Regions from separate parts of the Devosia sp. J2-20 genome, predicted to be linked through region 2. Evidence: predicted binding sites of a transcription regulator. Region 2 holds the regulator's gene; the other holds the start of a gene.

Region 1 (11,882 bases), 1.9 Mb from region 2:
CGGTCGGGGTGGTCATCAGCATCGGGTTATAGGGCGGATTGGCCAGCGACAACGTGTTCACATTGGCCAGAATGGTGGCGGTATAGGCGATGGTTGCCAGCGCATGCGGCTGGCTGTTGAACCGCGCCTGATAATCGGCCCGGATCGCCGCCATCCCCGCCGGATCAACGGCTGGATAGAGCGCCCCGCTCAGCGATGGCGTGGCTGCAATGGTCGTGTCGCCCTCCCAGTCGGCCGAGCCGACAATCTGCACATCCGCCGGGCTGACCCCGGCCTGCGCCAATTGCGCACCAAACGCGGGTGCCGTGGCGCGGTCGGGAATGAACAGCGTATCGATAAGCCCTTTCTTGATCAGCGGCAGCGCCTGACTGACCACCTGGCTGACCTCGCTGGCGCCCGAGAACGTATAGACCGCACTGGGGGACAATCCCGCCTGCACCGCCTGCTGGCGGAATGCGGTCTGCAGTGCCTGACCATAGGCCGAGCTGGGAAAGGCCCCGGCGACGCCGCGCCGTCCCTTGGCTTTGACATAGCTTAGCGCCCGTTTCATCTCCATGTCGGGCAATACGCTGAGCAGATAGACCCCCGGCCCGGCCGCACCCGGATTGTTGGAAAACCCGATCAGGGGCACGCCTGCCGCGCGCGCCGCCGCGCCCGCAGCCGTCACCGAATCGCCGCGCAACGGCCCCAGAATCAGCTTGGCACCCGAAGCGATGGCGGCCTGGGTGGCGCTGGTTGCCCCGGCCACCGTGCCGCCGGTATCGCGCAGGGTAATCGTGGTGTTCTCGGCAATATTGGGATTGGCCTCGATAAAGGCCATGGCCAACCGGCTGCCATTGGCCATGGACTGGCCCACACTGGCCAGTCCCGCATTGCCGGTCAGTGGCAGCAGCAGTGCCACCTGTACCGGCCCGCGACCAAACACCTGACCCGGTCCGGCGGTGGTCAATGGCGTCATGGTCTGGTTGGCTGTAGGCTGGCTCGAACCACCAAAGCCGAAATCAATAGTGCGCGAGGCAATATGGATGGGCGAGCAGGCGCTCAGCACAAACAGGCCGACGATGGCGAAAGCCTGTGTTATGCCCCTTTGCGCAAGGCGATGACCTGTTCTTGTCCAACCGGTCATTGCGGCCCTTTCAATGCTAGCAGTCTGTTAACAGTTTGGGACCAATTGCTTAACCAATTCTCAACCTGCGGAGCCAGCACTCATGGCTGAAACCAGCCCGGGCTATTTCATTGCCGGCAACACCTTCACCGCGCCGCCACTGGCGCCGGGCCTGTATGTTGTGGCCACCCCGATCGGCAATCTGCGCGACATCACCATCCGCGCGCTCGAGACCTTGGCCGCGGCCGAGGCGGTGCTGTGCGAGGACACCCGCATGTCTGCTCGCCTGCTCGACCACTATGGCATCAAGACCCGCCGCATTGCCCTGCACGAGCACAATGAGCGCGCCAAGGCCGACGATATCGTCGCCCGCATCGCCGCCGGCGCCACCTTCGCCCTGATTTCCGATGCGGGTACGCCTTTGCTGTCCGATCCCGGTTTTCCGCTGATCCGCGCCATGGCCGAAGCGGGCCAGCCCGTTTTTCCCATTCCGGGGGCCTCGGCCTTGCTCTCGGCGCTGGTGGTGGCGGGCCTGCCCACCGACGCCTTTGCCTTTCACGGTTTCCTGCCGCCCAAGGCAGGCGCCCGCGCCAATGCCATCAAGGCGCTGGGCGATTCACGTGAAACCATGGTCTTTTATGAAAGCCCGCGCCGTCTCGACGATACGCTGGCGGCGATGGCCGAGATCTTCGGCGAGCGCCAGGCCGCCGTCGCGCTGGAACTGACCAAGCGCTATGAGCGGGTGCATCGCGGCACGCTGGCCGAACTGGCCGCCATCTTTGCTGAAGGCGAAACCAAGGGCGAGGCGGTTATTGTCGTGGCTGGCGCTGCCGCGCCATCCGCTCCCGACGCTGCCGACTGGCAAGCCGCCCTGCTCGAGGAAATGGCCGATCAGCCCCTGCGCGCCGCCGTCGATACAGTCACGGCGCGCTACGGGCTCAAGCGCAAGGATGTCTACAATGCAGCGCTCGCCCTCAAAGCCGAAAAATAAGGCGCGCATCGCCGCCTATCGCGGTGGTCATCGTGCCGAAGCGCTGGCCGCGCTGTTCCTGCAGTTGAAATTGTACCGCATCATCGCGCGGCGCCACAAAACCCCGGTCGGCGAAATCGACCTAATTGCAGAGCGTTTCGGCACCACCGTATTTGTCGAGGTCAAGGCTCGTAGGACGGCAGCGCGGCAAGCCGAGACACTCGAGGCGGTCAATACCAGCCGCATCACCCGCGCAGCCGATTACTGGCTGGCCCGCAACCCCGCCAAAGCCGATACCGATATGCGATTTGACGTGATTTTCCTTGCACCCTGGCGATGGCCGCGCCATGTCATCAACGCCTTCGACGCTAGCTGAGAGACACCATGACGCTCAAAGTCGCGGTCCAGATGGACCATGTAGCCACCATCAATCCCACCGGCGATTCCACTTTCGCCATGATGCTCGAGGCGCAGGCGCGCGGCCACAAGCTACTGCACTACACCCCTGACACGCTGGCGCTGCGCGACAATGTGGTGACCGCGCTGGCGGCCTCAATCGAAGTGTTCGACCGGCCCAAGGGTGAGCATTTCCAGCTCGGCGAGGAAACCCGCGTCGATCTGTCGACACAGGACGTGATCCATATGCGTCAGGATCCGCCTTTCGACATGAACTACATCACCATCACCCATCTGCTCGAGCGGCTGCATCCCAAGACGCTGGTGGTCAATCCGCCCGCGGCGGTGCGCAATGCCCCCGAAAAGATCCTCGTCACCGATTTCCCCGAGCTGATGCCGCCAACCCTGGTGACGCGCGACCGGGCCATGATCCACCAATTCCGCCGCGAGCACACCAACATCATCGTCAAGCCGCTCTACGGCAATGGCGGCGCGGGCGTCTTCTTCCTGCAGGAGGGCGACCACAATCTGGCCAGCCTGCTCGAACTGTTCGAGGCCAATTACCGCGAACCCTTCATGATCCAAAAATACCTGCCCGACGTGCGCAAGGGCGACAAGCGGATCATCATAATTGATGGCGAACCCGTGGCGGGGCTGAACCGCATTCCCGCCGATGGCGAGGCGCGCAGCAACATGCATGTCGGCGGCCGGCCCGAGCTGAGCGAACTGACCGCTCGCGAGCGCGAAATCTGTGCCGCGATCGCCCCGGCGCTCAAGGAACGCGACATGATCTTTGTCGGTATCGACGTGATTGGCGACTATCTCACCGAGATCAACGTCACCTCCCCCACCGGCATCCGCGAGATCAAGCGCTTCGGTGGTCCCGATATCGCGGTCATGATCTGGGACGCCATCGAAAAGCGTCGCGCCAGCTAGGCCCGGGGTGGGCAAAACCACCCTAACCCGTTACCTCTAGGAAAAATTCGGGAACAGCGTCATGCCCACAACGACATTTCTGGCCGCCTTCGCGACCTTGTTTGCCACCGTGGGCGTGGCCGATATCGCCTTCATCTTCGCTGCGCTCACCAAGCGCAATTCGGCCAAGGAACGCTTTGCCTTTGCCACCCGCGGCGTGCTCATTGCGGCCGTGATCCTGCTCACCTTCGGTGTGCTGGGCAATGTGATCCTGGATCTGTTCGGGATCTCTATTCCGGCCCTGCGCACCGCCGGTGGCCTGCTGCTGTTCCTGATCGCCATCGACATGGTGTTTGCCCGTCATTCGGGCGGCACCGGCACCACCGACGAGGAAGAGGTCGAGGCCCGCCAGCGCGATGACATCGCCGTCTTCCCGCTCGCCATGCCTCTATTGGCTGGTCCAGGCGCCATCAGCGCGGTGATCCTGCTGACCACCGGCGCCAAGACGGACCTGGAATTCTGGGCCGTGCTGGTTGCGGTGGTGGTGATCCTGTTTCTGGCCTGGCTTACCCTGCTGGTGGCTATTCCCATCCAGCGCCTGCTCGGTGTCACCGGCCTGGCGGTGGTCTCCCGCGTCGTCGGCATTCTGCTCGCCGCCCTGGCGGTGCAATTCGTCTTTGACGGCATCAAGCAGAGCGGCATTCTGGGCGGCTGAGGCTGCCCGCTGGGGCCGGCCAACGGCTTCCAAACCCCGCAAATCCGTAAAATTTTACCGTTAAGCAAGTCTTAACGCTAAGATTGACCCTGCGCGTGAGGTGGCGCACATCAAGGGCCATGACGTGACTAGGAGGACGCCAATATGCGTGTTGCAGCTCTTCTCGCTCTACTGATTATGGCCATGTTTGCCGCCAGCGCCTCGACCGCCACACCGGTGCGCTCCGAAATGCTCACACCCCTGGTGTTCGACGCCACCTGAGCGATAGGCCCCATGCAAAAGGGCGGCCGACCATGTCGACCGCCCCCAGACATCTCGCATCTTAAAGTCTACTTCTTTGCCGAGTTGCCGGTGCTGCCTGAGCCAAGACCGGTAATCGGCTTGGCGGCTTCAACCTTGTCTTTCTTCGGCTTCTTGGCTTCTTTATTGCTGCGCATCTGACCCTTGGCCATCTCACATTCTCCTCAGTGCCGGCCAGAGGGCCGACATCAATACCGATTTGACGCTAGACCTGCCCCCTTGCGCTGGCAAGGGCTAGACTATTTGGCGGCCTGACAGCGCCCGCTTGGCGCCAGCGCGGCAATCGCGCGCGGATCGCACCCGGTCTGCAGGAAGGTCAGCCAGTCATTCTGGTCGCCGTAATAGGCGTTGCGGTCAACTTCGCCCCGCACACCCCGCACCACGCCGGTCTGTGTCCACTGCCAGAACGTCCAGGTGCGGTTCGAATAGCGCTCATGGGGCTCGGCAGCGGTTGAACGCAGCCAGAAGGCATTGGGGAAATACTCGCCTTCGAGCACATCGCGGTGAAAGTTCATATCGGTATAGATCAGCGGCAGCTTGCCGGTGTGGCGCTCCATCACGTCGAGCATCAGGCGGATCTTTTCGAGCGCATCGGCGCGGCTCGGCTTGTTCTTGCAGCTCGAGTGATTGTTCCACTCCAGATCAAGCACGGGCGGCAGCGCGTCGGGATCATTGGGCACATTGGCGACAAACCAGGCCGCCTGTTCGGAGGCCAGCGAACACCAGGTCATGAAGTGATAGGCACCGCGCGGCATGCCGGCATCGCGTGCCCGTACCCAGTTTGTGCGGAAATTGGGGTCGAGGTAATCCTTGCCCTCGGTCGCCTTCATGAAGACGAAATGGATGCCCGACTGAAAGGCGGTACGGAAGTCGATATTTTCCTGATAGCGCGCCACGTCGATGCCCTGCACCGGCATGCCGCGCGCCCGGTCGACGCCCGAATGGGGCCGGTTATCGCCCTGAATGGGGCCATAAAGTCCGCCGCCTGACGAGCAGGCTACAACAAACCCGGCCAGCAATGCGGCCACGGCACCCTTTGCGATCGCGGAATACGAGGGAAATGGGCGGCTGAAAACCATCTGGGGCAAACTCTACGCAGGTACAAAATCTGCATTTGAATCAACATGGCGCGGTTAATGGATGCTTAGGTTAACCAGTAAGGCAGCTGGCGTGGTTAACAGGCCATTTTCCGTTCGCTTTACGTTCTTGTTCCCATCGACAGGCTTTGCTAGATTTGCCGCAGGGTTTGGGGGAACAGGCCGTGGTCACCCGTGTTGCCACTGTAGCGTTTGAGGGCATTGAGGCTGTGCCGGTCGATGTGCAGGTGCAGATCGCGCCCGGCATGCCCAAGTTCATTCTGGTGGGTCTGCCCGACAAGGCGGTCAAGGAAAGTGGCGAACGCGTCCGTGCCGCGCTCGTCGCCTCAGGCATTGGCTTGCCGCCCAAGCGCATCACCGTCAATCTCGCACCGGCCGACCTGCCCAAGGAAGGCAGCCATTACGATCTCCCTATCGCGCTGGGCATCATGGCCGCCATAGGCGCCCTGCCCCAGGATGCGCTGGATGGCTATCTGGCCTTGGGTGAACTGGGACTCGATGGCCGCCTGGCCCATGTCGGCGGCATTCTGCCCGCCGCCATTGCCGCCCAGGGGCGCGAACTGGGCCTGATCTGCGCGGCGCAATCGGGCGCCGAAGCCGCCTGGGCCGGCGAGGATCTCGATATTGTTGCTGCCGACAGCCTGTTGGCGCTGGTCAATCATCTGACTGGCCATCAACTGGCACCGCGCCCCTCGCCACGCAAGTTCGTGCCCACCAGCGGCCTGCCTGATCTCAACGAGGTGCGTGGCCAGTTAGTAGCCCGCCGTGCCCTCGAAGTGGCTGCCGCTGGTGGCCATAACCTTTTGATGATCGGTCCTCCTGGGGCCGGCAAATCCATGCTTGCAGCACGCCTGCCCTCCATCCTGCCACCGCTCAATCCACGCGAACTGCTCGATGTGTCGATGATCCAGTCTATTGCGGGGGAGCTGGTGGGTGGGGCCATATCGGATCGCCGCCCCTTTCGGGCGCCGCATCACTCGGCCTCCATGGCCGCGCTGGTGGGCGGGGGGCTCAAGGTGCGCCCCGGCGAAGTCAGCCTCGCTCATAACGGCGTATTGTTTCTCGACGAATTGCCCGAATTCGCTCCCGCCGTGCTCGACAGTCTGCGTCAGCCTCTGGAGGCCGGCGAGACGGTGATTGCCCGCGCCAATGTCCGCATCAGCTATCCCAGCCGGGTGCAACTGATCGCGGCGATGAACCCATGCAAATGTGGCCTGGCAGGCACGCCCGGTCACACCTGTCGTCGCGGCAAGGCGTGTGTCGATGACTATCAGAGCCGCGTCTCGGGACCGTTTCTGGATCGTATCGATATTCGCATCGATGTCCCCGCCGTCACCGCCGCCGATATGATCGCCCCCGGCACAACCGCTGAAAGCTCTGCTGAAGTCGCGGCACGCGTTGCCAGAGCGCGCGAGCGCCAGCGCCAGCGCTTTCTCGAACACGGGGCACCCGGCGTCTTCAACAACGCCGCAGCCGGCCCCAGCCTGATTGAATCGGTGGTCAATCCCAACAAGGCCAGCCAGACCCTGTTGCTGCAGGCCGCAGAGCGCTTCAATCTATCCGCCCGCGCCTATCATCGGGTTCTCAAAGTGGCACGGACCCTGGCTGATCTGGCCGGCGTCGACCGGGTTGAGCGCCCGCATATCGCCGAAGCGCTGAGCTATCGGCTCAATCTGGGGCAAGCCTGATGCGACATCGCATTTCCGCCGGGGCGCTGGTGATCCGCGATGGTCGCCTGCTGTTGCTGCGCCATTTCAAGCCGGACCGCTATGACTTCTGGGCCCCGCCTGGCGGTGGTGTGGAGGGCAATGAGACCCTCGAGGCCGCCGCCGAACGCGAAACCTTTGAAGAAACCGCGCTGCGCGTGACAGCGCGACGTCTGGCTTATCTCGACGAGGTCTGGAGCCCTGATGACCGCACCATGAAATTCTGGTTTCTGGCTGACTACTGCGCCGGTGAAATCGACCTGGGCAGCAATCCTGCGCTCGATGAGTCCATTATCGAGGCTGCATGGATCGGACCAGGCGATCCCCTGCCGGGACGTATGGTATTCCCTGCCCCCCTGCACGACCGGTTCTGGGATGACCTGGCGTCGGGGTTTGAACAGCCGGTACGCCTGGCGCTGCAACGCCAGCAGGTCTGAGGGGGTAAGACCTGTGCATAACTGCGTGGATAAGTGTTTCACGTGAATCCGTCTGGTTACGCGTTGCCAGCGGGCTGAGGCTCGCGCCCGGCCCAATGCTGGCCATTTTTGTTGACCAAGCTGCTTTCCGATCAGACCTCGTTAACGCGCAGCGAATAAGTCTGTGGCCTGAAAGTAGTAGGGTGTGATGACGCGTTCTGGCGAGCTGGTGCAGTGGAATAATAAGGGCGGCTACGGCTTCGTGCGCGATCAGGCGGGCAATGATTTCTATGTCCACATTTCCAAGCTCGTTGATGGCCAATTGCGTCCCCGCATTGGCGATCAGCTGACCTTTTCGATCGCTACCGGCCGCAATGGCCGCCCTGCCGCGATCAATGTCGCGGTGTCCCAGGCCGCCCCGATACCCAATCGGACAATGCGCGACATCAAGCGCTCACCGAGCTCGTTGTCGAGCTACAAGGTGGGGCTGCGGACTGCGGCGGCCACGGTGATGACCCTGCTGATTCTGCTGGCCATAGCGACCGAGCGTGTGCCGGTCTGGTTTGGTGGTAGCTATGCCCTGATGGGAGCGGCATCCGCCCTGCTCTATCGCTTCGACAAGCTCTATGCGCTCAGCGGCCGATGGCGGGTCAGTGAGACCAATCTGCATGTCGTCGATTTCTGCTTTGGCATTATCGGCGGGCTGGCAGCCCAGGAAGTCTATCGCCACAAGACGGTCAAACCGCGCTTTGTTGCCGCCACCTGGACCATTGCGCTGGTGCATGTGATCGGGCTGGCGGCGCTGGCCCTGGGTTGGGTCAGCGTCGCCTAGCCCTGAGCGGGCTAGTGGAACTGGGCGGTCTCGGTTGATTCGCCCATTGCGGTCGTGGCGCTCTTGCCCTGGCTGACTGCCATCGAGACCGCATCGAAATAGCTCGTGCCCACTTCACGCTGGTGCCGCACCGCTGAAAACCCATGTTGTTCTGCCGAGAACTCGGCCTGCTGCAGCCGGGAATACCCCGCCATGCCATCGGCCTTGTAGGCGCGGGCCAGCTCAAAGGTGGACAGGCTCAGATTGTGGAAGCCGGCCAGCGTGATGAACTGGTATTTATAGCCCATCGCCGCAATCTCGCGCTGGAAGCTGGCCATGGCGGCTTCGTCCATATGCTTGGCCCAGTTGAAGCTGGGCGAGCAGTTATAGGCCAGCATCTGTTCCGGATGCACCTTGCGCACCGCTTCAGCGAACTTGCGGGCTTCGGCCAGATCGGGCTTGCTGGTCTCGCACCAGATCAGATCGGCATAGGGCGCATAGGCAATACCGCGGGCAATGGCAGCATCGATACCGCCCTTGAGCCGGTAGAACCCTTCGGCGGTACGTTCGCCGGTGACAAAGGGTGCATCCTGCTCGTCAATGTCGGAGGTGATCAGTCGGGCGGCTTCGGCATCTGTGCGCGCCATGATCAGCGTGGGCACCCCCATCACATCGGCGGCCAGCCGGGCGGCATTGAGCGTGCGGATGAACTGGCTGGTCGGCACCAGCACCTTGCCACCGAGATGGCCGCACTTCTTCTCGCTCGCCAGCTGATCCTCGAAATGCACGGCGGCCGCGCCCGCTTCGATCATTGCCTTCATCAGCTCGAACGCGTTCAGGGCCCCGCCAAATCCCGCCTCGGCATCGGCAATGATGGGCACGAAGAAATCCAGATCTGTCGTCGAAATACCGTCGGTGCGCTCCATGGTCTGGATCTGGTCGGCGCGCTGCAGCGCCTTGTTGATGCGCTTGACCACGGCGGGCACGCTATCGACCGGGTAAAGGCTCTGGTCAGGATACATATTGCCGCTGCTATTGGCGTCTGCCGCCACCTGCCAGCCCGACAGATAGATCGCTTTGAGCCCCGCCTTGACCTGCTGCACTGCCTGATTGCCGGTAAACGTGCCCAGCGTCGGCACAAAGTCTTCATTCTGCAGCAGGTTCCATAATTGCCTGGCGCCGTGCTCGGCCAGGGTGTGGCGGATGGGCAGTGAACCCGCCAGCCGCTCCACATCGCTGGGTGCATAGTTGCGGGCAATATTGCGCCAACGATCCGGGGCGTAGTCGGGGGCGGCAAATTTTGGTTGGTCGAGCATGTTTTCCTCCTCAGGGCATGGCTCCGCCGGTCCGGTGGGCCGGCGTATTCAGTGATTCACGTGGAACAAAGGGGTGTGGTCTGCTGTGCGCTGTCGATTGGCCTGTCTACGAAGCCAGCACCTTGCGGCTGAAGGTGGCAGCAATCATGCCGTCGCCGGAAAACAGCTCGGTGCTGCCCTGCCCGCCCACCAGCGAAAACTGGTGCCGCCCGATCTTGCCGGCAATGGCATAGCCCTGGCTGGCCAGGTTACGGGATTTGAACTGGGCCATGGCCTCAACGGCGGTCGGGGCAATGATGGTCAGGTATTCTTCGCGTTCGCTGATTGAAGGGCTCATCCGAAAGTCTCCTCGTTTGTGTCTGTAAAGATTTGACAAATGCCTCAAACATGCAAGGAATAAGCGCACAAGGCCCAGTAACGCTGTAAAGTGCGACACAAGTCGTCATGTCGTTTTTGTAAATACTGTAAAGAAAATGCTGGCAAAATTGCCGGGAGGAGCCGATGAACGAGCATGCAGACATGCAGATTGGCGGGCGCATCAAGCGCCTGCGCCGGACGCGCAAGTTGGCGCAGGCTGATCTGGCTGCGGCGCTCGGTATTTCTGCCAGCTATCTCAATCTGATCGAACACAATCGGCGCAAGGTCACCGTGCCCTTGCTGTTTGCCATTGCTGGCCATTTCGGCGTCGAACCGGGCGAACTGGTCGACAGCGATGAGGGACGCTTGCTGGGCGATCTGATGGAAGCCTTTGGCGACGACATCTTTGCTGATAGCGACGTGACGAACCTTGAAATCCGCGATCTGGCCCAGGCCAATCCGGCGGCCGCCCGCGCCATTCTCAAGCTCTATGACCGCTATCGTCTGGTCGCAAAATCCAGTGGAACGCCCGCCGCAGAGGGCGTCGGCGAACCCTTTCATCTGGCAACGGACGCGATTTCCGACTTCCTGCAGGAAAATGCCAACCACTTCCCGGCGCTTGAGGCAGCCGCAGAACGTGTTCGCGCCGATATTGACCGCTCGGGTGACAGCTTCGAGTTCGGCCTGCGCATCTATCTGCTCAACGTGTTCGGTGTCGAAACGCGACTGGCCTCATTGCCCCACGGCATTGCCCGCCAGTTCGACGAGCGACGCAGCCACCTGCTGGTCTCCGACATTCTGCCCACCGAATCCGCTTTGTTTCTGGTGGCCCATCAACTGGGGCAGTTGGCGGTGGCAGGTGAAATCGAGGCGATTATCGCGGCGTCGAGCCTGCCCGAGGGCGATGCGCCAATCCTGGCGCGCAATGTGCTCTCGGCCTATTTCGCCGCCGCGCTGATCATGCCCTATGAGCCGTTTCTGCGTGCCTGCCGCGACTATCGCTACGATATCGAACGCGTTGGGCGCCGTTTTGGCGCCAGTTTCGAGCAGGTCTGTCATCGCATGACCACGCTGCAACGCCCTGGTGCATCGGGCATTCCGCTGCATCTGGTGCGCACCGATATTGCCGGCAATATCTCCAAGCGCTTCTCGCTTTCGGGCATCCATATTCCGCGCCACTCGGGCGCCTGCCCGCGCTGGAATATCTATTCGGCGTTTCTGGCGCCAGAACGGATCAATATCCAGCTCAGCCAGATGCCCGACGGGCAGCGCTATTTCTGTATTGCCCGCACCATCGTCAAAGGCGACCACCGCTACAATGCGCCGCGCCGCTATATGTCGATCGGTCTGGGCTGTTCGATCCACCATGCCAAGGAGCTGATCTATTCCGATGGCATGGACCTGACCGGCGACAGCCAGATGGTCCCGATCGGCGTGGGCTGCCGCATCTGTCCGCGCATGGAATGCGGCCAGCGCGCCCATCCTCCGGCCGACCATCGCTTCGAGCTCGATCAGGCCAACCGCCCCGAAAGCCTCTATGCCCGGATGTAACCGACTTCAGGACCGATCGGGTCCGAGATGGCGGAATTCTTCGGGCCAACTGTCGCGCCATTCGCGCTCCAGCACTGCCCGGCGCTTGCCATAGCGCGCCTCTGTCACCGTTAGCGTGACGATGCGGTCAGTGCGAAAATTACGGAATGCATTGCGCAGACAGCACCAGGCGGCAATGGTTTGCTTGCCCTCATAATAGGCCAGTTGCACCGGCCAGATGGTGCGCT
Region 2 (11,882 bases):
TGAAGTCCGCGATGCGGTCGCCGCTGCCGTGACCGCGCAGCGCACCAATGACGCCCTGCTGGCGGCCCGTGCTGATGCCGTGGCCAAGCTTGATGCCGGGACGCCGCTTGCCGATGTTGCGGCCAGCTACAATGTGTTCCCTCAGCTGAGCTCGCCGTTTACGCGATTTGGTGCTGCCGATGGCAGCGTCGACAGCGTGGTGGCCGCCGCAGCCTTTGCCGGCGGTGCCGAGCATCATGGTTCGGCGTTGAACCAGTCGGGCGAGCATATCGTGTTCCAGGTGGTCGCTGCGACCCCCGCCGAAGGCCCGCTCGACCCCGGTGCCCAGGCAAGCCTTGAGAACGAGGCGCGTATCGGCATCTATGGCGACTTCGTCACAGCCATCCGCGATGATGCCGGCCTGCGGATCAATCAGCAGGCCCTGCAGCAGACGCTGGCTCTCACTTCCGGCCTGTAAATCAGGCCGGATCAACTCGAAACTGGACATATCACGATGGGCGACGACGATTTTCAGCGCTTCTCTGAGCAATACAATGCCGGGAAATCGCAGATCGTCTGGCGGCGCATCGTGGCCGACCTCGAAACGCCGATTGGCACCTATCTCAAGCTCGCCGAGGGCCGCAAGAACACGTTTCTGCTGGAATCCGTGCAGGACGCGGCCGTGCGTGGGCGCTACTCGATCATTGGTACCCAGCCCGATGTGATCCTCAAGGTTGAGGCCGGGGCGGCCACGATGAACCGGAGCGCGCAGCTCGACGAGACCAGCTTTGAGCCGGTTGACGCGCTGCCCCTGGACGCCTTGCGCGAGCTGGTCGCAGGCAGCCAGATCGACATGCCCAAGGGATTGCCGCCGCAGTCGGCCGGCGTCTATGGTTATCTGGGCTATGAGATGGTGCGCTATATGGAAGTGCTGCCCGACAGCAATCCAGACCATCTGCAGACGCCTGAAGCTGTGTTGATGCGCCCATCGCTGCTGGCGATCTTCGACACGCTCAAGGATGAGCTGTATCTGACCGCGCCGGTCTATGTGCGTGACGGTGTTTCGGCCCGTCAGGCTCATGAAGCGGCCCAGGCGCGGATCGACGACGCGATTGCGCGTCTGGGTCGGGCCATGCCCGCCACCCCTGCCCTGCCCGATCTGGAAAGCATTGCGGTCACCAGCAATACCAGTCGCGATGAATATTTCGCCATGGTGGCGCGGGCCAAGGAATACATCACGGCCGGCGATATCTTTCAGGTGGTGTTGAGCCAGCGTTTTTCGGCCGACTTCAACCTGCCGCCCACAGCGCTGTATCGCGCCCTGCGTCGGACCAATCCCAGCCCCTATATGTACTTCCTGGATTTCGGCGATTTCGCTGTCGCCGGATCGAGCCCGGAAATTCTGGTCCGGGTGCAGGATGGCGAGGTCACCATTCGCCCGATCGCGGGGACGCGCAAGCGTGGCGCAACGCCGAGCAAGGACGCGGAGATGGCGGCCGAGCTGATGAGCGACCCCAAGGAGCTGGCCGAGCATCTGATGCTGCTTGATCTGGGCCGCAATGATGTGGGGCGCGTGGCCAAGATCGGCACGGTCAAGGTCACCGACAAGTTCTTCCTCGAATACTATTCGCACGTCATGCACATCGTCTCCAATGTGGTGGGCGAGCTCGACCCGCAATACGATTTCGTTGACGCCCTGTCGGCGGGCTTTCCGGCGGGTACGGTATCGGGGGCGCCCAAGGTGCGCGCGATGGAGATCATTGACGAGCTGGAGAAATCCAGGCGCGGTATCTATGGCGGTTGCGTGGGCTATTTTGGTGCCGATGGCACCATGGACACGTGTATCGTGCTGCGCACGGCGATCCTGAAAGATGGCAAGCTGCATGTGCAGTCCGGCGCCGGTATTGTTGCCGATAGCCAGCCAGCGCTTGAGCAGATGGAATGCGAAAACAAGGCGCGGGCCCTTTTCAGCGCGGCAGAGGAAGCGCTACGCTATGCTGGCGAGGCAAGGATCGGACAATGATGCGGCAGGTATTTGACAGGCAGCGATGGCGGGGCGGCTTCTGACCGTGGCGCCCGATGGGGCCGCCGGAAGTTGACAAAAACCTGCCAGGAACCAGACCATGACCCGCACTCTCGTCATCGATAATTACGACAGCTTTACCTACAATCTCGTCCATTTTCTGGGCGAGCTGGGCGCCGATGTTTCGGTGGTCCGTAACGACAAGATTACCCTTGAAGACATCGCCGCGCGGGCGCCCGACGCCATTGTGCTGTCGCCAGGCCCCTGCACGCCCAATGAAGCCGGCATCTGTCTGGCCGTGATTGAGCGCTTCCAGGCCGAAATTCCGATGCTGGGTGTCTGTCTGGGGCATCAGGCTATTGGCCAGGCCATGGGTGGACAGGTGATCCGCGCGCCGCATCTGGTGCATGGCAAGACCTCAAAAATCAATCATACCGGCAAGGGCCTGTTCCGCGGGCTCAATGCGGGGTTTGAGGCTACGCGCTATCACTCGCTGACGGTGCGGCCGGAAACCCTGCCCGATGTGCTCGAGGTCACCGCGACCACCGAGGATGGTCTGATCATGGGCATGCAACACAAGACGTTGCCCGTTCATGGCGTGCAGTTCCATCCCGAGAGCATTGCCTCGGAAAATGGTCATGCCTTGCTGCAGAACTTCCTGAACATCGCCCGCGACTTCAACCAGAAGAGGGCCGCGTGATGGATATCAAGACCGCACTGAGCCAGATTGCCGAGCGCAAAAACCTGACGGGCGAAGAGATGCGCGATGTGATGCGCGTGATCATGGCTGGCGAGGCCACACCAAGCCAGATCGGCGCCTTTTTGATGGGCATGCGGATCAAGGGCGAGACCGTTGGCGAAATCGCCGCGGCGGTGTCGATCCTGCGCGAGCAGATGGTGCCCGTCGAGGCGCCCGCCGATGCCATCGACATTGTCGGCACGGGCGGCGACGGCATGGGCACGCTGAACATTTCGACCGCCGCTGCCATCGTGGTGGCTGCAGCCGGTGTGCCAGTGGCCAAGCATGGTAATCGCGCGCTGTCGTCCAAATCGGGTTCGTCGCAGGCGCTCGAAGCGCTGGGCGTCAAACTTGACCTCGAGCCCTCTGGCATTTCGCGCTGCATCAACCAGGCCGGCATCGGCTTCATGTTCGCGCCCAGTCACCATCCGGCAATGCGCCATGTGGGGCCATCGCGCGCCGAAATGGGCGTGCGCACCATGTTCAACCTGCTCGGTCCGCAGTCCAACCCGGCCGGTGTGCGCCGTTACATGCTGGGCGTTTACGCGCGCGAATGGGTCGAGCCCGTCGCCGCGGCGCTATTGGCCAACCGCGCCATCAAGGCCTGGGTGGTGCATGGCAGCGACGGGCTGGACGAGATTACGGTGACGGGCCCCAGCTTTGTCGCCCAGATTGCCAATGGCGATCTGCGCAGCTTTGAAGTGAGCCCGGAACAGGCCGGCCTGAAACAGCACGATCCCAAGGATCTGCTGGGTGGCGATCCCGAATACAATGCCCAGGCCATCCACGCCCTGTTTGACGGGCAGAGCGGCGCCTATCGCGATATCGTGCTGCTCAATGCCGGCGCGGCGCTGATTGTGGCCGACAAGGTGGCCGATCTGCGCGAAGGTGCAGCGGCGGCGGCCGAGCTGATTGACAGCGGCAAGGCCAAGGACACACTGACCCGCCTGGTGGCGGTATCGAATGGACGCGATGCATGACCGATATTCTCAAACAGATCGAAGCCTATAAGCGCGAGGAAATCGCCGCTGCCAAATCCATGCGGCCCTGGGCCGAAGTGGTGGCCCAGGCACATGATCAGGCGCCGACGCGCGGCTTTATCAAGGCGATCAAGGCCAAGCGGGCCAAGGATGAATATGCGCTGATCGCCGAAGTGAAGAAGGCCAGTCCGTCAAAGGGCCTGATCCGGGAGAACTTCAACCCGACCGAAATCGCCCTGGCTTATGAAGCAGCCGGCGCCGCGTGCCTGTCGGTGCTGACCGACCGGCCCAGCTTTCAGGGCTCGCCGCGCTTTCTCAAGGAAGCCCGCGCGGCGGTCAAACTGCCCGTGCTGCGCAAGGATTTTCTGTTCGAGACCTATCAGGTGGCCGAGGCGCGCGCCTGGGGGGCGGACTGCATTCTGATCATTCTGGCCGCCGTGGGCGATGATGTAGCTCGCTACCTGCTCGATGCCGCCGAAGAGTGGAAGATGGATGCGCTGGTGGAAGTGCATGACCAGCTTGAGCTTGATCGGGCGGTGGCGCTGGGCGCCGAGTTCATCGGCATCAACAATCGCAATCTGCGCACCTTCGAGACGACGCTGGAAACCTCGGTCAATCTGGCCGTTGGCGTGCCCAAGGGGACGCTACTGGTCAGCGAAAGCGGTATCGTCAATCACGAACACCTGCTCAAGCTCGACCATGAAGCCGGTATCGGCAGCTTTCTGGTTGGCGAGAGCCTGATGCGCCAGGACGATGTGACCGCGGCAACCAGAGCGCTATTGCATGGCGCCGCGCAGGCTACGCCCTGATGGCCGACGGGCTCACCCATCTCAATGCCCGGGGCGAAGCCCATATTGTCGATATCGCCGACAAGCCCGCAACAAGGCGGCGCGCCGTGGCACAGGCCCGTATTGTCGGGCAGCCGCAGACGATTGCCACCATTATGGGCGGCAGCCTCAAAAAGGGTGATGCGCTGGCGGTAGCGCGGATTGCCGGTATCATGGCGGCCAAAAAGACCGCCGAGCTGATCCCGTTGTGCCACCCCATCCCGCTGACCAAGGTCAGCGTGGAGATTGCCGAACATGGCGAAGATGCCATCCTGATTGTGGCGACGGCTGAAACCACCGGCCAGACCGGGGTCGAGATGGAAGCATTGGTGGCTGCCTCCACGGCGGCGCTGACATTGTATGACATGGCCAAGGCGATTGATCGCGCCATGGTGGTGACCGATATCTGCCTGATGGAAAAATCGGGCGGCAAGTCCGGGGATTTCGTGCGCGCATGAGCCTGCTCCCCGTCGAAGAGGCCATTGCGGCCATTCTCAAGCGCGTGCCGACGCCGGTCGGCGAAACCGTGTCGCTGGATGCGGCGGCGGGTCGGGTCTTGCTCGAACCGGTCAAGGCCCGCCATGACCAGCCGCCCTTCAATGCCAGCGCCATGGATGGCTATGCCGTCGGTGCCGCTGACATCATGGAAGGTCACAGCCTCAAGGTCGTGGGGACCTCGCAGGCCGGGGCCAGTTATGCCGGACGTCTGGGCCCGCACGAAGCGGTCAGGATTTTTACCGGTGCGCCGGTGCCCGAAGGGGCCGATGCCGTCATCATGCAGGAACAGGCCCAGCTCGACGGCGATCAGGTTTCGTTCAGCATCGAGCCCTTGCCGGGGCGCAATATCCGGGCCCTGGGCAATGACTTCACCACAGGCCAGACGCTGATCGAGGCTGGCGTCCGACTGACCCCGATGCAGATTGCCGTGGCCGCGGCAGCCAATACCCCGACGCTGACCGTGGCGCGACGGCCGCGTATTGCGCTGCTGGCGACGGGTGATGAACTCGCCCTGCCCGGCGCGGCGCTGGGGCCTGACCAGATCATTGCTTCCAACAGCTTCGGGCTGGCGCCCATGCTGGCCCCCTATGCCCATACCATGACCGATCACGGCATTGCCCGCGATGACCGGGAAGCCCTGCGCGACAAGCTCAGCGCCATTCTGGCCGATGCACCGGACGTGCTGATCACGACCGGGGGCGCCAGCGTTGGCGACCACGATATCGTGCAGGAAATTCTCGTTGAACTGGGCGTGACGCTGGATTTCTGGCGCATCAATATGCGCCCGGGGAAGCCCCTGATGTTCGGCACGATCGGCAAGACGCTGGTATTTGGCCTGCCGGGCAATCCGGTTTCGGCGATGGTCACGGCGATTGTTTTCATCAAACCGGCGCTGCGACACTGGCTGGGCCTGACGCCGCAGACGCCCTGGCACCTGCCACTGGCTGCCGCGACCCCAGCCAATACGGCGCGACGGCATTTCATGCGGGCACAGTTGCAGCAGACCCCCAATGGTCCAATGGCGCTGCCAATTTCCCAGACCGATAGTGGGCATACTTCATCCATGGCGCTGGCTGACCTGTTGATTGTGCAGCCCGAACAGGCCCCTGGACAGGCGGCGGGCACGCTGGTCGAAACCATTGTGGTCGACGCCTTCTAGGTTTCGGGCCGCCCCATTTGCAGGAAAATCGTCGGGGATATTGCAGAACATAACTGGAACACATATAGTCGTTCTGTCTATGTTCCGATTCTCACCCCGAGGGGCCTATGCTGACGCGCAAACAACACGAGCTGTTGATGTTCATCCATGAACGGATGAAGGAAAGCGGCATTCCGCCATCGTTCGACGAGATGAAGGATGCCCTCGATCTGGCGTCCAAGTCGGGCATTCACCGGCTGATCACTGCGCTGGAAGAGCGCGGTTTCATCCGCCGCCTGCCCAATCGGGCCCGGGCGCTGGAAGTCGTTAAGCTGCCGGATTCGATGAACCCGTCGCTTGGCGGCCGTAAGGCGCGCTTTGAGCCATCGGTGATCGAAGGCAATCTTGGCAAGGTGGCGAGCCCGCCATCGCGTGTCGCCGCCGATGATGATGGCGTGCGCTCAATTTCCATCCCGGTGATGGGCCGAATTGCAGCGGGTACGCCGATCGAGGCCATTCAGAGCCATTCCCACACCATTATGGTGCCGCCTGAAATGCTGGGCAGCGGCGAGCATTACGCACTGGAAGTGCGCGGTGACTCGATGATCGATGCCGGCATTTTTGATGGCGACACGGTATTGATCAAGAAGCAGGATGCGGCCAGCACCGGCGAGATCATCGTGGCGCTGGTGGACGATGAGGAAGCGACGCTCAAGCGCTTGCGCCGCAAGGGCAATACGGTGGCACTTGAAGCCGCCAACCCGGCTTATGAAACCCGCATTTTCCCGCCTGACCGGGTCAAGGTTCAGGGCCGGCTTGTCGGGTTGCTGCGTAAATATTGATGGGGGCGGCGACGCCCGAAGCGTTGATCGCGGCCTATGGCGAGGCGATCAACACGCATCGCTTCGCGGTCGTCGCGCCCTTGATCGCCCAGGATGCCAGTTTCTGGTTCAATGATGGCTCTCATCTTGGCATTGCAGCGATACGCGATGCCTTTGAAGCCACTTGGGCACGGCTGGTTGACGAACGCTACTGGCTGGAAGACCTGATCTGGATCGTAAAAGGGCAGGATATCGCGGCCTGTCGCTATCGGTTCTGCTACACGGCGGTTGTGAACGGAGATGTTCAATCTGGTGCCGGTCGCGGCACCTGCATTGTCGAGCGGCGCGTGCAGGGCTGGGTCATCGTTCACGAGCATCTGAGCGCCTTGGCCTAGCGGCGAGCGGTGCGTGACTTCGGGAGTCACGGGCGATCAATGCCGGTATTGGCGTTCAGGCCGGACCGGTGGTCTTGATGCGCAATGTGGTGACCCACTTGTCAGGATCGGGTTCCTGCTCCGGGTCGGTCTCGTAGATTTCCAGACGACAGGCAAAGTGATGACCGTCGGACTGGGTTGCGCTATCCCATTCAATGCCCCGCTCCTTGGCCCAGCCGATCAGCATGGCTGTGGCATCATACAGATCGTCATAGGGGCCGGTATGGGTGGTCCAGACGTAATGCCCCGCCGGTAGTTGCGAGAATTTGACGGTGTCGTCACCCGCTGCCGCGCGGTCCACCGGGACCCCGGCTTCCACTTCAAGCGTTCTGGCCATATCGATGCGGTTATATTTGTAGAATGGCGCGCCGGTCGGCGTAATGCCATTGGCGGATAGCCAGGAAAATAGCGCCGGAAAGCCCTCATTTGCGGGCTGCGCCATTTCGGCCATCGATACGGTAAAGCTGATATAGGCGTAGGTCTGGACCGGCAGGTCCTGGAAACGTGGAACAGTCAGCATAAGGCGCTCCTCCCGCAATATCATGCAGTCGCGCAGTTCAGCCGCCTGCATCAATGCCGGTGACATTAGAATGGCGCGCGTCAGCGGGCCAGTACCATTGAGAGAATCAATCGCGCGCGTCTGGCGGCGGTACGTCGGTGCTGGTGCGGCACTCGATCAGCCACACATCATAGACCGCGTGATCGACGGCGTTGAGCGCTGGGCTGTCGGCGAACATCCAGCCGGTAAAGATGCGCTTGGATGTGCCGGTCAGGCTGCGCTGATCGACTTCGAGAAAGGCCGATGTCCGCTGGGTCTCGGTGGCAGCGCGATTGTAGCAGGCGCGCGGGGTGATCTCGAGCGCGCCGAACAGCACGGTTTCATCGATATAGACGTCGAAGCGGGTGATGCGGCCGGTGATCTTGTCGAGCCCGGCAAAGGTCGCCACCGGATTGGCAATGGGCTGGGCCGATACGGGCGCTGCAACGCCAAAGACGCCCAGCGCCGCGAGCGGCGCCAGGGTCATCATCATGCGGGCAAGAGTTTTGAGATGGCGCAAGGCGCCGTCCTTATTCTGGCGACCAGGCGTCGTAGTCACCGGTCACGCGGGGGCGTTCGCCCTTGTTGAGCAGGCTGCCATCGGGACGATAGGCGGCTGCCGTGCCGGTCAGGTTCTGCTGATGGGGCAGCTCCCAGCTCTTGGCGACATAGTTGGCCTTGGTTGGCACGATGTCGGTGCGATAGTGCATCCAGCCGTGCCAGCCCTGACCAATGGTCGAGGCGTCAGCGGGGCCGGCATAGGTCACATAGCGCCGATCAGCCTTGCGATCCTGGAAATAGCGATTGCCGAATTCGTCGCTGCCGACATAGTCGCCGAAGCGCCAGATCCACAGACGGGTGCCCCAGGTCTGACCACCCCACCAGGAGAAGATTTCGCTCAGGAACTGCTTGATACCGGATTTAGCCAATTGTCGATTCCGCCGTCGATAGCTGCGAGTGCGCCGGGTGTAACATGCGTGGTCAGATCAGCCTAGTGTTTGGCGGGTTTTTCGCGCGCTGTTTTCGTGCCTCGCTCACCCTTCTATAGGAGGGGCATCGGGGCCAGCTTTGCAGTGAGTGCCACCCTGCCCTGCACACAGCATCTGGTAGTGGGTCACAGGCAGATCACCACAAGCACTGGTAGTGGGCGCATTGTGGATTTCGCGTAATTTTTCTGCGCTTGACAGCTTTGTGACGGTTTGATTCGACGGTGTTGGTGGCATGGTTAGCCCATTGTAAACACCCGCCTGGCGGAGAATTTAGCCGTGGAATCTCGGCACTTTAGCGGGGCTTGTTCGGCTCACATATGCGCCGTTCACGTGATGCTCCAGCCTGCATAAAAGGGGGCGGCCAAGTCCGCGTTTTCCTTGCAGTTTGTCCCCACTATCCACATAATGAGCCTACTAGTGGTTGTCTGAACCACCCCTCCAACCACTAGACCTTGTGATTTCTTGCGTTGACGCATCGTTTGAATCGGCAGATGTTTTGGACAGGCCGACAACACACCATGTCGTCGGCTCAAGACCCCTGCTCAAAGCACTGGCATCAGACCGGCGCCATACAGGGGCACAGGCAAGTTTTTCGAGCCCGGCCACGGGCTCGGTTGGTGACGCGTCAAAACAGATTTGGGTGAGAAGCCGGGTTTTTCGGCTCGCGGGCATTTGTGTGCCCGTTACATTGGGGACTAAGACGACTATGCGCATTGAACGCCGGTTTACCAAAGCCAATGAAGACCGCTACGCCGGTCTCGAATTCCGCTCGGCCACGAGCGAGATTCGCAACCCGGATGGCTCGGTCGTCTTCAAGCTCGAAGATATCGCCATCCCCAAGAGCTGGAGCCAGGTTGCGGCTGACATCATTGCTCAGAAATACTTCCGCAAGGCCGGCGTCGCCAAGGCCCTCAAGAAGGTTGAAGAGAACTCCGTGCCGTCCTGGCTGTGGCGCTCCGTCCCCGACGAAGCTGCGCTCGCCAAGCTGCCGGAAGATGAGCGCTATGGTTCGGAAATGGACAGCCGCCAGGTGTTTGATCGCCTGGCTGGCACCTGGACCTATTGGGGCTGGAAGGGCGGCTATTTCGACAGTGAAGAAGATGCGCGCACCTTCTTTGACGAACTGGCCTATATGCTGGCCAGCCAGCGCGTGGCGCCTAACAGCCCGCAATGGTTCAATACCGGTCTGCACTGGGCCTATGGCATTGATGGTCCGGGCCAGGGTCACTTCTATGTGGACCCCTTCACCCACAAGCTGGTGAGCTCCAAGAGCTCGTATGAACATCCCCAGCCCCATGCCTGCTTCATCCAGTCGGTCAATGACGATCTGGTCAATGAAAACGGCATCATGGATCTGTGGGTGCGTGAAGCGCGCCTGTTCAAATATGGTTCGGGCACCGGCACCAATTTCTCGGCCCTGCGCGGTTCGGGCGAAAAGCTCTCGGGCGGCGGCAAGTCCAGCGGTCTGATGAGCTTCCTCAAGATTGGTGACCGGGCGGCCGGCGCCATCAAGTCGGGCGGCACCACCCGTCGCGCCGCCAAGATGGTGGTGCTGGATATCGATCACCCCGATGTCGAGGAATACATCAACTGGAAGGTCAAGGAAGAGCAGAAGGTTGCCGCTCTGGTGACCGGCTCCAAGGTCGTCTCCAAGCACCTCAAGGCCATCATGAAGGCTGCCGTCAACTGCGAAGGCAGCGGCGATGACTGCTTTGATGTGGCGATGAACCCCGCGCTCAAGCGCGAAGTGCGCGCTGCCAAGAAGGCTCTGGTGCCCGAGAACTACATCTTCCGGGTCATCCAGTTCGCCAAGCAGGGCTATACCGATATCGAATTCCCGGTCTACGACACCGATTGGGACAGCGAAGCCTACCTGACCGTTTCGGGCCAGAACTCGAACAATTCGGTGCGGGTGAGCGACGAGTTCCTGCGCGCCGTTGAAGGCGATAGCGACTGGGATCTCAAGGCACGCCAGTCCGGCGTTGTCACCAAGACCCTCAAAGCCCGCGATCTGTGGGAACAGGTGGGCTATGCCGCCTGGGCCTCGGCCGATCCCGGCATTCAGTACCACACCACCATCAATGAGTGGCACACCAGCCCCGAGGCCGGTCCGATCAATGCATCGAACCCCTGCTCGGAATACATGTTCCTTGATGACACCGCCTGCAATCTGGCATCGGTGAACCTGCTGCCCTATCGCAACCAGGATGGCTCGTTCAACACCGCTGCCTATGAGCACACCGTGCGTCTGTGGACCGTGGTGCTGGAAATCTCGGTGATGATGGCGCAGTTCCCATCCAAGGCGATTGCCGAACGGTCGTTCGAATACCGCACGCTGGGTATCGGTTACGCCAATATTGGCGGCTTCCTGATGACCTCGGGCATTCCCTATGACTCCAAGGAAGGCCGCGCCATTGCCGGTGCTGTCACCGCCATCATGACCGGCGTGAGCTATGCGACCTCGGCCGAAATGGCCAAGGAGCTGGGACCGTTCAAGGATTACAAGCGCAATTCCAAGCACATGCTGCGCGTCATCCGCAATCACCGCAATGCCGCCCACGGCAATGCCGAAGGCTATGAAAAGCTCTCGATCACCCCCGTGCCGCTCGATCATGCTTCGCTGATCGACAGCGAATTGAGCGAACGCGCCAAGATCGCCTGGGACAACGCGCTCAAGCTGGGCGAAAAGCACGGCTACCGTAACGCCCAGGTTTCGGTTATCGCCCCGACCGGCACGATCGGTCTGGTGATGGATTGCGACACCACCGGCATCGAGCCAGACTTTGCGCTGGTCAAGTTCAAGAAGCTCGCCGGTGGCGGTTACTTCAAGATCATCAACCGCGCCGTGCCACCTGCCCTGCGCACGCTGGGCTATTCGGAAGCCGATATTGCCGAGATGGAGGCCTATGCGGTCGG

What was found. The regulator LexA, encoded in region 2, represses DNA repair genes until DNA is damaged. The targets are predictions, from matches to a motif close to TGTTCNNNNTGTGTTCNG.
Region 1: AC0L37_RS18460 (YifB family Mg chelatase-like AAA ATPase) is a predicted target of LexA. The motif match lies at 5,592-5,609, and genes of this name have one in related genera.

The regions. Positions count from the first base shown of each region.
Region 1 is NZ_CM147870.1:3,707,509-3,719,390, reverse strand. Features, by position in the region: gene AC0L37_RS18495 (penicillin-binding protein activator) at 1-1,126, opposite strand, end outside; gene rsmI (16S rRNA (cytidine(1402)-2'-O)-methyltransferase) at 1,209-2,096, shown strand; gene AC0L37_RS18485 (YraN family protein) at 2,065-2,451, shown strand; gene gshB (glutathione synthase) at 2,460-3,407, shown strand; gene AC0L37_RS18475 (MarC family protein) at 3,469-4,101, shown strand; gene AC0L37_RS18470 (hypothetical protein) at 4,431-4,553, opposite strand; gene AC0L37_RS18465 (glycoside hydrolase family 25 protein) at 4,641-5,429, opposite strand; gene AC0L37_RS18460 (YifB family Mg chelatase-like AAA ATPase) at 5,663-7,186, shown strand; gene AC0L37_RS18455 (NUDIX domain-containing protein) at 7,186-7,641, shown strand; gene AC0L37_RS18450 (DUF1294 domain-containing protein) at 7,829-8,452, shown strand; gene aceA (isocitrate lyase) at 8,464-9,747, opposite strand; gene AC0L37_RS18440 (hypothetical protein) at 9,854-10,084, opposite strand; gene AC0L37_RS18435 (helix-turn-helix domain-containing protein) at 10,249-11,655, shown strand; gene AC0L37_RS18430 (helix-turn-helix transcriptional regulator) at 11,662-11,882, opposite strand, start outside.
Region 2 is NZ_CM147870.1:1,798,283-1,810,164, forward strand. Features, by position in the region: gene AC0L37_RS08810 (peptidylprolyl isomerase) at 1-457, shown strand, start outside; gene trpE (anthranilate synthase component I) at 494-2,002, shown strand; gene AC0L37_RS08820 (anthranilate synthase component II) at 2,103-2,702, shown strand; gene trpD (anthranilate phosphoribosyltransferase) at 2,699-3,721, shown strand; gene trpC (indole-3-glycerol phosphate synthase TrpC) at 3,718-4,530, shown strand; gene moaC (cyclic pyranopterin monophosphate synthase MoaC) at 4,530-5,006, shown strand; gene AC0L37_RS08840 (molybdopterin molybdotransferase MoeA) at 5,003-6,205, shown strand; gene lexA (transcriptional repressor LexA) at 6,313-7,026, shown strand; gene AC0L37_RS08850 (YybH family protein) at 7,026-7,400, shown strand; gene AC0L37_RS08855 (GyrI-like domain-containing protein) at 7,456-7,959, opposite strand; gene AC0L37_RS08860 (DUF2155 domain-containing protein) at 8,066-8,470, opposite strand; gene AC0L37_RS08865 (NADH:ubiquinone oxidoreductase subunit NDUFA12) at 8,508-8,891, opposite strand; gene AC0L37_RS08870 (vitamin B12-dependent ribonucleotide reductase) at 9,673-11,882, shown strand, end outside.